One region of the Butyrivibrio sp. VCB2001 genome, then DNA from elsewhere that is predicted to be linked to it. Evidence: predicted binding sites of a transcription regulator. Region 1 holds the regulator's gene; the other holds the start of a gene.
What was found. The regulator HrcA, encoded in region 1, represses chaperone genes, less so after heat shock. The targets are predictions, from matches to a motif close to TGTTAGCACTCNNNNNNNNNGAGTGCTAACA.
Positions count from the first base shown of each region.

Region 2: clpB (ATP-dependent chaperone ClpB) is a predicted target of HrcA. The motif match lies at 1,554-1,584, and genes of this name have one in related genera.

Region 1 covers NZ_AUIZ01000005.1:181,311-188,581, reverse strand. Annotated here, with positions in the region: gene mfd (transcription-repair coupling factor) at 1-517, shown strand, start outside; gene G589_RS0107925 (pyridoxal phosphate-dependent aminotransferase) at 621-1,811, shown strand; gene G589_RS0107920 (phosphatase PAP2 family protein) at 1,833-2,480, shown strand; gene G589_RS0107915 (DUF6465 family protein) at 2,609-3,175, shown strand; gene hrcA (heat-inducible transcriptional repressor HrcA) at 3,355-4,419, shown strand; gene grpE (nucleotide exchange factor GrpE) at 4,450-5,094, shown strand; gene dnaK (molecular chaperone DnaK) at 5,140-7,026, shown strand; gene dnaJ (molecular chaperone DnaJ) at 7,032-7,271, shown strand, end outside.
Region 2 covers NZ_AUIZ01000004.1:183,248-187,830, reverse strand. Annotated here, with positions in the region: gene G589_RS0106920 (energy-coupling factor transporter transmembrane component T family protein) at 1-233, shown strand, start outside; gene larA (nickel-dependent lactate racemase) at 247-1,527, shown strand; gene clpB (ATP-dependent chaperone ClpB) at 1,655-4,249, shown strand; gene G589_RS0106905 (DUF6171 family protein) at 4,366-4,583, shown strand, end outside.

The DNA of each region.
Region 1 (7,271 bases):
AGCGGTCAAGATCAGAAAGGGCGAGGATACCGAGGAAGTCCTTGATATGCCCGGCACAAGTATTGATCTTGATGTCAGCGCCTTTATTCCTGACAACTATATCTTAAACGAGGATCAGAAGCTTGAGATCTACAAGAGGATCGCAAGCATAGAGAACGGGGCAGAATGCGATGAGATGAAGGACGAGCTCATAGACAGATTCGGTGAAGTTCCCGAGACGGCGCTTAACCTTCTTCGAATATCTCTTTTACGTGCAAGGGCACACGAGCTCTACATCATGGAAGTAAAGGGCGGAAACGGCAGTATCGAGATCAAGATCAGCCCCAGCGCCAAGATAGATCCCGGAAAGATCCCGGGCTTTATCGCCTCCTACAAGGGAAACATGGCCTTCCACAGCACCGGCATTCCGGTATTTGTCTACAAGTACAAGAAGGATACCAACCCCACCAAGGCCGAGAAGCAGCTTCTTGAAGATGCCGAGACGCTTATTGAGAAGCTTGGAGACTTACGCGCATGATGACACTTTAATGATGTAAACTGTTAAACATTGTGCTATAATCATACAGATACTACGACTAAGTCTGTGAAAACAGCCATATATATATTTAGGAGGAACGGCTATGATAAACGAGCAATACAAGAGCATGCTGGGAGCCAAGTCAGTAATAAGAGAGCTTTCAGAATATGCAACTGCCAGGGGAAAAGAAGTAGGATACGAGAACGTATTTGATTTCAGTCTGGGAAATCCGAGCGTGGAAGTTCCCAAGGAGTTTACAGATGAGATGATCAGACTCCTTCAGGAAGAGGATACCATGACACTTCATGGCTATACACCCAGTCTTGGAAACCCTCTTTATAAAGAAGAGATAGCAAAATCTTTGAATCAGAGATTCGGAATGAATTATGGTCCGGAGCACATCTTCCCTACAACCGGGGCAGCAGGTGCTGTTGCGCATGCAGTAAGAGCAGTGACCAAGCCCGGGGATGAGATGATTGCTTTTGCACCATACTTCCCTGAGTACGGCCCATACATCACAGGCGCAGGCTGTAAGCTCAGTGTAGTTCCGGCAGATACAAGCTCTTTTCAGATCAACTTCGATAAGTTCCTGGAGATGATAAATGAGAACGTGGCAGCAGTTCTTGTAAACACACCTAACAATCCGTCAGGTATCGCATATTCAACTGCTACACTTCAGAGACTTGCTGATATTTTAAGAGAGAAGTCAAAAGAGTATGGTCACAACATTTTCCTTCTCTCAGATGAGCCTTACAGAGAGATCGTGTTCAAGGGTGCTGATTCACCTTATGTTTCAAAGTTCTACGATCACACCTTAAGCTGCTATTCATTCTCCAAGTCACTCTCACTTCCCGGAGAGCGTATCGGATACGTTGCAGTTAATCCTGCCTGCGAGGGTGCGGATGTCATCGTTCCCATGTGCGGGCAGATTTCAAGAGGCACAGGACACAACTGTCCTCCTTCAATAATCCAGCAGGCTGTTGCCAAGGTATGTTCACTTACAGCAGATCTCTCAGTTTATGAGACCAACATGAACATCATCTACGACACACTTGTTGAGCTTGGCTTTACAGTAGTTAAGCCCGGCGGAACCTTTTATATAATGCCCAAGGCACTGGAAGAGGATTCAGTAGCATTTTGTAAAAAAGCTTTAAAGTACGATCTGGTATTTGTTCCGGCTGACGGCTTCGGAGCACCCGGGTTCTTCAGAATGGCTTACTGCATCGATACCGAAAAGGTTGAGAGAGCAATGGTTGCCCTCAGAAAATTTGTTAAAGAGGAATATGGCAAGTAATGCCGAAAGGGGATGTTTAAATTGAAGTTTGAGAAAAATTCATCGACAAAGCCGATATGTCTTTTACTGGTTACTGTGATATTCTCGGTTCTCACAGCATTTGTGGACAAAGCGGCCATAGGTCCGGAAGGCACATCCGTTGGTTTTTCTTCATTAAACGGAGCTGTTGCAAATCTTCTGGGATATAATGAAATGTTTGACAAAATATCTGATCTGGTGATGGTGCTGGCGTTTTTGGTGGTTGCATTCTTCGCTTTTATGGGCGTTGTAAGACTTGTGCAGACAAAGAGCATTTCCGAAGTGGGAAAGATCATCCTTGGACTTGGAATGCTTTATCTGGTGGTTGCGATCATCTATGTTGCTTTCAGTAAGATCCCGATCAACTACAGACCGATCATTCCGCCCGGAGAGACTGAGCTTGAGACCTCGTATCCATCAAGCCATGTACTGATCATCTGCAGCGTCTTCGGAAGTGCCATCATCGCGTGGAAAAGACTCTTTGCCGAAAAGAGCTATGTCAGAATACTGACTGTTGCTGCTGCGGTGCTGATGGTAGTCGGAGTATGCGCAAGAATGCTGGCCGGAGTGCATTGGGCCACCGATATACTCGCGGGAATACTGTTTTCCCTGACACTGGTTTCTGTTTATGCCGCATATATCAAGGATTAAAAGTCCTTAAAACTTTGTAAATGCGTTGACAACGCAGAATAATGAGTGTAAACTCTATTTCGTAATCGCTTTATTGTTTTAACGAGCTACAACAAATCAGACAATGATTTTGAGGAGGAAATGTAAAAATGGCAGAGATCAAGAAGACTGATGCAGCTGAGAAGCCTGTTGCAACAATCAAGACACCTGTAGCTGCAGAAGTTAAGGCAGCAGAAGTTAAGGCAGCTCCTGCAAAGGCAGAAGAGAAGAAGGCACCTGCAAAGAAGGCTACAGCAGCTAAGAAGCCTGCAGCAAAGAAGGCAGCACCTGCTAAGAAGGCTGAGCCTAAGAAGGCAGCTGAGAAGACTGAGGCTAAGAAGCCTGCAGCTAAGAAAGCTACTACAACCAAGAAGGCTGAGACAAAGAAAGCAGCACCTGCAAAGAAGGCAGCACCTGCTAAGAAAGCTACAGCAGCTAAGAAGCCTGCAGCTAAGAAGGCAGCAGCAACAACAGAAGTTAAGACTAACATCGTTCTTCAGTATGGTGACAGAAACGTTACATACGATACAATCGTTACAAACGCTAAGAACAACTACAAGTACGATATGGGCGGAGATGTAGACGCTATGAAGAAGCTCAGCGTTTATGTAAAGCCTGAAGAGAATGCAGCTTACTACGTTGTTGATGACAAGGTACAGGGCAGAATCGATCTTTGATCATTCTCTTATATAATGAGACTACAGACAGCAGACACTTTCAGTGCCTGCTGTTTTTTTATCCATATTTAACATTTAGAAGGTTGACATTAGTTCCCGCGAGTGATATTTTATGTTACAGAGAAGATGTTAGCACTCGAATGAGTTGAGTGCTAACAACTCAAAACAAAAGCCTTTCAATGAAATCCGGAGACAGAGGAAGGGGTACAGACTTGGAACTTGATGAGAGAAAGAGAACCATACTACATGCAATAGTAAGGAACTACCTTGAGACAGGAGAGCCTGTCGGATCAAGGACTATTTCCAAGGATACTGATCTTAACTTGAGTTCAGCCACCATCAGAAATGAGATGGCAGATCTTGAGGAGATGGGACTTATAATTCAGCCCCACACTTCTGCGGGAAGAATTCCTTCCGACCAGGGCTACAGAGTCTATGTAGATGAGATGCTCAGGGACAAGGAACAGGAAGTTGAGAACATGAAGGAGATGCTTCTTGATAAGGAAGAGAAGCTTGAGAACCTCCTTAAGCAGGTGGCCAAGACCCTTGCGGTTGATACCAACTACGCCACAATGATCTCAGCACCTCAGATCCGCAAGAACAAGCTCAAGTTCATCCAGATTTCCAAGGTTGATGCAGAGCACCTTCTGGCGACCATCGTCATAGAAGGAAACGTCATTAAGAACAAGATCATTCCTGTTGAAGAGGAACTTGATGACGCAACAATGCTCAAGCTTAACATTCTCATGAATACAAGGCTGGACGGACTTGCTGTAGAGGACATTAACCTTGGACTTATCGCAGCAGTCAAGCAGGAAGCCGGAATTCACAGTGAGATCATCGGAAACGTCATCGATGCAGCTGCAGAATCAATAACAGCAGATGACGACCTTCAGATATATACCAGCGGTACGATGAACTTCTTTAAGTATCCTGAGCTTACGGATTCGGCCAAGGCCAGCGAGCTCATCAGCACCTTTGAGGATACCAAGGACCTTTCGAGTATCGTTGAGGACACACTCTCCTCTGACCATGAAGAGACCGGAATCCAGGTCTACATCGGAAACGAGACACCGATCCAGTCCATGAAGGACTGCAGCGTTGTTACCGCAACGTACGAGCTTGGTGATGGCATGAAGGGTACCGTAGGAATCATCGGACCCAAGAGAATGGATTACGACAAGGTTATAACGACGCTTAAGAATATGCGTCATGCACTTGATGATCTATATAAAAGGGATTAGATCCCATAAGCTTTAAGGAGGCAATTTGAATTGAGCGAAGATAAGAAGAAGGCTTCTTCCAAGGCTAAATCAGCTGAGGAAAAGAAAAAAGAAGAAGTTCTTGAGAACATCATGGAAGAACTTGAAGAGGAAGCCAAAGAGAAAGAAACAGCACAGACACCTGATTCACAGGAGGAAAAAGATGATGCTGAAAAAGAGGCTACTGTAGAAAAAGAAGAGAATAAAAAAGAAAAGAAGAATCCGCTTCAGGAAAAGATCGATGAACTTAACGACAAAGTCCTGAGACAGATGGCGGAGTTTGAGAACTTCAGGAAGAGAACCGACAAAGAGAAATCACAGCAGTTCGAACTTGGTCAGGGCAATGTCCTTGAGAAGCTCCTTCCTGTAGTAGATAACTTTGAAAGAGGTCTTGCAGCAGTTCCCGAGGCTGAGAAAGACGGAGCTTTTGCAGACGGCATGAACAAGATTTACAAGCAGCTCATCAAGCAGCTTGAAGATCTCGGAGTAACCCCAATAGAAGCGGTTGGAAAAGAGTTTGATCCAAACCTCCACAATGCAGTAATGCAGGTGGAATCCCAGGAATACGAATCCGGAATCGTTGCCCAGGAGCTTCAGAAGGGATACATGTTCCATGATACAGTGCTCAGACACAGCATGGTGGCTGTAGCACAATAACTTAGTAAATACAGAATCTTATTATAATAAACGGAGGAAAAAGAAATGAGTAAGATTATTGGTATCGACCTTGGTACAACTAATAGCTGCGTAGCAGTTATGGAAGGTGGTAAGCCCACCGTTATCGCTAACGCAGAAGGCGCTAGAACAACACCTTCAATCGTTGCTTTCACAAAGAACGGCGAGAGAATCGTCGGCGAGCCTGCTAAGCGTCAGGCAGTAACAAATGCTGAGAACACAATCTCATCAATCAAGAGAGATATGGGTACAGATCACGGCCGTACAATCGACGGCAAGAAGTATTCACCTCAGCAGATTTCAGCTATGATCCTTCAGAAGCTGAAGGCTGATGCAGAACAGTATCTCGGCGAAAAGGTTACAGAGGCAGTTATCACAGTTCCTGCTTACTTCAATGATGCTCAGCGTCAGGCTACTAAGGACGCAGGTAAGATTGCAGGTCTTGAGGTAAAGAGAATCATCAACGAGCCTACAGCAGCAGCTCTGGCTTACGGTCTTGATAACGAGAAAGAGCAGAAGATCATGGTTTACGACCTTGGTGGTGGTACATTCGATGTATCAATCATCGATATCGGTGACGGTGTTATCGAAGTTCTTTCAACAAACGGTGATACACACCTCGGTGGTGATGACTTCGACCAGGCAATCATCAACTGGATGGTTCAGGATTTCAAGAACAAAGAGGGCGTTGACCTCTCAGGCGATAAGATGGCTATGCAGAGACTTAAGGAAGCTGCAGAGAAGGCTAAGAAGGAGCTCTCTTCTTCAACAACAACCAACATCAACCTTCCTTTCATCTCAGCAGGCGCTGATGGCCCTAAGCACTTCGATGTAGATCTCACAAGAGCTAAATTCGAAGAGCTCATCCACGATCTTGTAGAGAGAACAGCTATCCCTGTTCAGAACGCTATGAAGGATGCAGGACTTACAAACGCAGATATCGGTAAGGTTCTCCTTGTTGGTGGATCAACTCGTGTTCCTTGCGTAGTAGAGAAGGTTAAACAGCTCACAGGCCAGGAGCCAAGTAAGAACCTCAACCCTGATGAGTGCGTAGCAATCGGTGCTGGTATCCAGGGCGGTAAGCTTGCAGGTGATGAGGGCGCAGGTGATATCCTTCTTCTTGATGTAACACCTCTTTCACTTTCAATCGAGACAATGGGTGGTGTTGCTACAAGACTTATCGAGCGTAACACAACAATTCCTACCAAGAAGAGCCAGGTATTCTCAACAGCTGCTGATAACCAGACAGCCGTAGATATCAACGTACTTCAGGGTGAGAGACAGTTCGCTAAGGATAACAAGTCACTTGGACAGTTCAGACTTGATGGAATCCCTCCGGCAATGAGAGGTGTTCCTCAGATCGAGGTTACATTCGATATCGATGCAAACGGTATCGTTAACGTATCAGCTAAAGACCTTGGAACAGGCAAGGAGCAGCACATCACAATCACAGCCGGTTCTAACATGTCTGATGAGGATATCGATAAGGCAGTTAAAGAGGCTCAGGAGTATGAGGCTCAGGACAAGAAGCGTAAGGAAGGCATCGATGCAAGAAACGACGCTGACTCCTTCGTATTCCAGACAGAGAAGGCTCTTCAGGAAGTTGGCGACAAGATCGACGCTTCTCAGAAGCAGGTAGTTGAGGATGATATCAAGGCTCTCAAGGAAACACTTGAGCAGACCAAGGATAAAGAGCTTTCAGACTCAGAGATCGATTCTCTTAAGAGCCAGAAGGAGAAGCTCATGAACGATGCTCAGGCACTCTTTGCTAAGATGTATGAGAACGTTCAGGGAGCAGCAGGTGCTGCAGGTGCAGGCCCTGATATGGGTGCCGGCGCAGGTCCTGATATGAACGCAGGAAGCACATCTTCAAACGATGATAATGTAGTTGATGGAGATTACAGAGAGGTCTGAGTTAAATGGCGGAACAGAAACGCGACTATTATGAGGTCCTGGGCGTTGGTAAGAATGCCACTGAGGACGAAATAAAGAAAGCATACAGAGTGCTTGCCAAGAAGTATCACCCGGATATGAATCCGGGTGATGCGACTGCAGCCGACAAGTTCAAGGAAGCATCCGAAGCTTATGCGGTACTTTCTGACCCTGAGAAGAAGCGTCAGTATGACCAGTTCGGACATGCGGCCTTTGAGGGCGGCGGT
Region 2 (4,583 bases), on a different contig from region 1:
CAAAAAACATCTTCAGGAAACTGGGACTTATTGCACCGCTGTGTGTGCCTCTTTTGGTATCAAGTCTTAAGAAGGTAGATGTATCTGCCATGTCTGCTGAGATGAGAGGGTTTGAACTCAGGGGCTATAAGAGCGGTTACAAGGAGTATCCGTTTGCTGCAAGGGATGTGGTCACTGTTCTGGTGCTGGTTACGCTTATAGTGGCTGTTGTTGTTTTTAAAACTGTTTTGTGAGTGAGAGAAAGTTATGGATAAATCTGTTAGTTTGAAATACGGAACTGAAGTGGTGGATATTGAGATCAAGGGTGCGAAGTCCATTGAGTTTTTGAACCCGGATCCGATGCCTGAAATAGAGGATGTTAATGAGGCTTTCAGAGCATGCATTGAGGATGGAGCGATTGCTTCTGCTCCGCTACGTGAGAAGATTTCTGCCGGTGATGAGATTACGATTGTGGTTTCAGACATCACCAGGAGCTGGATGCACCAGGGAGATATAGTGACTCTTCTTGGGCATTATCTTCATGATACTTGTGCTGTTCCTTTTGAAAATATCTGCGTGCTAATCGCACTTGGTACTCACAGGAAATCTTCTGAACAAGAAAAAGAGATAATCGCAGGCTCCTATATGTATCGGAATGTTACGGTTGTTGATCACGACTGCGACGATGAATGTGTACTTGTCGGACAGACTTCAAGAGGCACAGATGTGCGCGTCAATCCTTTGGTTGTTGGCAGGAAAGTTATCGTGGTCGGAGGAACTGTTCATCACATGATGGCAGGCTTTGGCGGCGGAAGAAAGAACATCCTTCCGGGAGTTGCTTCAAGACAGACCATAAGGCAGAACCATCAGAGGGCGCTGGATCCCAAGCTTGCTCATTCAGACCCTAGGGTTGGATGCGCTCTTTTGGATAATAATCCTATCAACGAGGACATGAACGAAGCTGCGGCTCTGGTGGAAGTGACTTACGGAATCAATATCGTGGTTGCTACAAGTGGCAGGTACAGCGGACTCTTTGGCGGAGACCTGTACGAAGCGTGGAAGGAGAGCTGTCTTTTCCAAAAGAAGTGTTACGAGAAGTGGATCGACGAGGAAGCTGACATTGTCATCGTCAGCAGCGGCGGAGCGCCCAAGGACATGAACCTGTACCAGGGCTGCAAGGGCATGCTCAACGGAATGAGGGCCATGAAGGAAGGCGGACAGATGCTCTGGCTCTGCAAGTGCCCGGAAGGGTGCGGAGCTCCGGACTACACAGCATGGCTTGCGCCTCTTAAAGAAGGCAGACTCGATGAGGCTCTTCGTGCAGACTTCACCATCGGCGGATTTATCTTTTACCTGACTGTCGAGAACCTGAGGAAGGGTGAGTGCAGGATCCTCACCACTATTGACGGGGATACGACAGGGCCTATGGGGATGGAGGCTTATACGGATGCTGCGGAGTTTGTAAAGGGCGTTGATTTTACGGACAAGAAGGTTTATGTTATTCCTTATGGCGGATCTGTTGTGCCGATGGTTAAAGGGAAGGACTGACTGATGCCGAAAATATGGAAAAATATGATTAGCACTCTCTTGACGAGAGTGCTAATTTGTGTTATACAAAGAATAGAACAACAAACACAGAGCAGGAAATTTGTTTTGCCTGCGGAGAGGAGTGTTTATGAATATACAGAAGTTTACCCAGAAATCAATTGAAGCCGTGCAGAACTGTGAGAAGGTTGCGGTTGAGTACGGCAATCAGGAAATTGAACAGGAACACCTTCTATATTCTCTCATGACAATTGAGGATAGCTTAATTGCCAAGCTTGTAGAGCGTATGGGGGTCGACACAAGGTCTTTTATCATGAGGATAGAAGAGGCTATCGGCAAGAGAACCAAGGTATCCGGAGGCCAGCCGTATATCGGCGCAGATCTTAACAAGGCGCTGCTGTCCGCTGAGGATGAGGCCAAGGCGCTTGGAGATTCCTATGTTTCCGTTGAGCATCTGTTCATGGCGATCATCAAGAAGCCTAACAAGGCGGTAAAAGAGCTTTTGGCGCAGTTCGGAATTGACAGGAACAGATTCCTTCAGGTGCTGTCCGAGGTTCGTGGCAACAGAAACGTAACAACGGATAATCCGGAGGCTACCTATGATACTCTGAACAAATACGGAACAGAGCTGGTTGAGAAGGCCAGACGTCAGAAGCTTGATCCGGTAATTGGCAGAGATACTGAGATCCGTAATGTCATCAGGATTTTGTCCAGGAAGACTAAGAACAACCCTGTGCTCATCGGTGAGCCCGGTGTTGGTAAGACTGCGGTTGTAGAAGCACTTGCTCAGAGAATAGCCAGTGGCGATGTTCCGACAGCGCTCAAGGACAAAAAGATCTTTTCCCTTGATATGGGCGCTCTGGTGGCAGGAGCTAAGTACAGGGGCGAGTTTGAGGAGAGGCTCAAGGCTGTCCTTGAGGATGTAAAACAGTCGGATGGTGAGATCATTCTTTTCATAGATGAGCTGCATTTGATCGTTGGCGCAGGTAAGACCGACGGCGCAATGGATGCGGGCAACATGCTTAAGCCTATGCTGGCAAGGGGCGAGCTCCACTGTATCGGTGCAACGACGCTGAACGAGTACAGGCAGTACATCGAGAAGGATGCGGCCCTTGAGAGACGTTTCCAGCCGGTTATGGTGGATGAGCCTACCGTTGAGGATACCATCAGTATTTTGAGGGGCCTTAAGGAGAGGTACGAGGTCTTTCACGGAGTTAAGATCATGGACTCTGCTCTGGTGAGCGCTGCGGTTCTTTCGAATAGATATATTTCGGACAGGTTCCTTCCGGATAAGGCTATAGACCTGGTGGATGAGGCGTGTGCGCTTATCAAGACCGAGATGGATTCAATGCCTGCGGAGCTTGATGAGATGAACCGTAAGATCATGCAGATGCAGATCGAGGAGGCGGCTCTTAAGAAGGAGGATGATTCCTTAAGCATTGAGCGCCTTAAGAATTTGCAGAAAGAGCTTTCGGAGCTGCGTGAGGAGTTCGACACCAGGAAGGCTCAGTGGGACAATGAGAAGCAGGCGGTTGATAAGCTTGCTGCAATGCGTGAGCAGATAGATACCATCAATTCAGAGATTGCCATTGCCCAGAGAAACGGCGATTATGAGAAGGCCGGAGAGCTTCAGTATGCTAAGCTCCCTGCTCTTAAGAAGCAGTTGGAGGAGGCTGAGGAGGCAGCTAAGGCCGGCGAGAATGAGACTTCGCTTGTGCATGAGAGAGTTTCCGATGAGGAAATCGCAGGTATCATCAGCAGATGGACAGGCATTCCTGTAAATAAACTGACTGAGAGTGAGAGGAACAAGACTCTGCATCTGGCAGATGAACTTCATCATCGTGTCATCGGTCAGGATGATGCTGTAACCAAGGTTTCTGAGGCAATCATGAGATCTAAGGCAGGCATCAAGGACCCAAGTAAGCCAATTGGTTCATTCCTGTTCCTGGGACCTACAGGTGTAGGTAAGACAGAGCTTGCCAAGTCGCTGGCACAGGCGCTCTTTGATGATGAGAACAACATGGTCAGAATTGATATGAGTGAGTACATGGAGAAGTTCTCCGTGTCCAGACTCATCGGAGCACCTCCCGGATATGTCGGATATGAAGAAGGTGGCCAGCTGACAGAGGCTGTAAGGCGTAAACCTTATGCGGTAGTTCTTTTTGATGAGATCGAGAAGGCTCACCCGGATGTCTTTAACGTGCTACTTCAGATATTGGATGACGGACGTGTTACAGATTCTCAGGGCAGGACTGTGGACTTCAAGAATACGATCCTTATCATGACTTCCAACATCGGCGCCCAGTACCTGCTGGACGGAATCAGGGACGACGGAACCATCAGCGAGGATGCTGAGAACATGACCATGGAAGATCTGCGCGGACACTTCAGACCTGAGTTCCTCAACAGACTTGATGAGATAATCATGTTCAAGCCTCTGACCAAGGACAACATCGGAAATATTGTTGGCCTCATCGTTGATGACCTCAACAAGAGACTTGCCGACAGAGAGATCAGCGTTCGACTGACTCCAGCTGCAAGGCAGTTCGTCATCGACAACGCTTACGACCCGATCTACGGCGCAAGACCTCTTAAGAGATTTGTGCAGAAATATGTTGAGACGCTTTCAGCTAAGCTGATCCTTGAAGACAGGGTAGCACCTCATGATATAATTGAGTTTGACGTACAGGGCGGTGAACTTGTCGCAAGCGCAGTGAAGGGATGAGACACCGGGTGAGACACCGGGGACGTTTCACTTTGACTCATTTTGAGTCAATGGGGACGGTTCTCTTTGACTCCTCGCCGGTAAACGGCTCTGCGAATAGAAAGGAATTGCAATTTATGGATAACAGCTGCAAGAGATGCCTGTTGCGCGACATGGCGGGCAATGAGGACATCAAATCACAGCTAGAGAAGACAAGAAGTCTGATGTCAGATGACGAGAAGGCTTCAGATGAGAAATATGAAAAGAGGTTGTCGCAGTGCAAGAGCTGCGACAACCTTCTTGACGCTACCTGCCTTAAGTGTGGGTGCTATGTTGAGATAAGGGCACTGGCTGA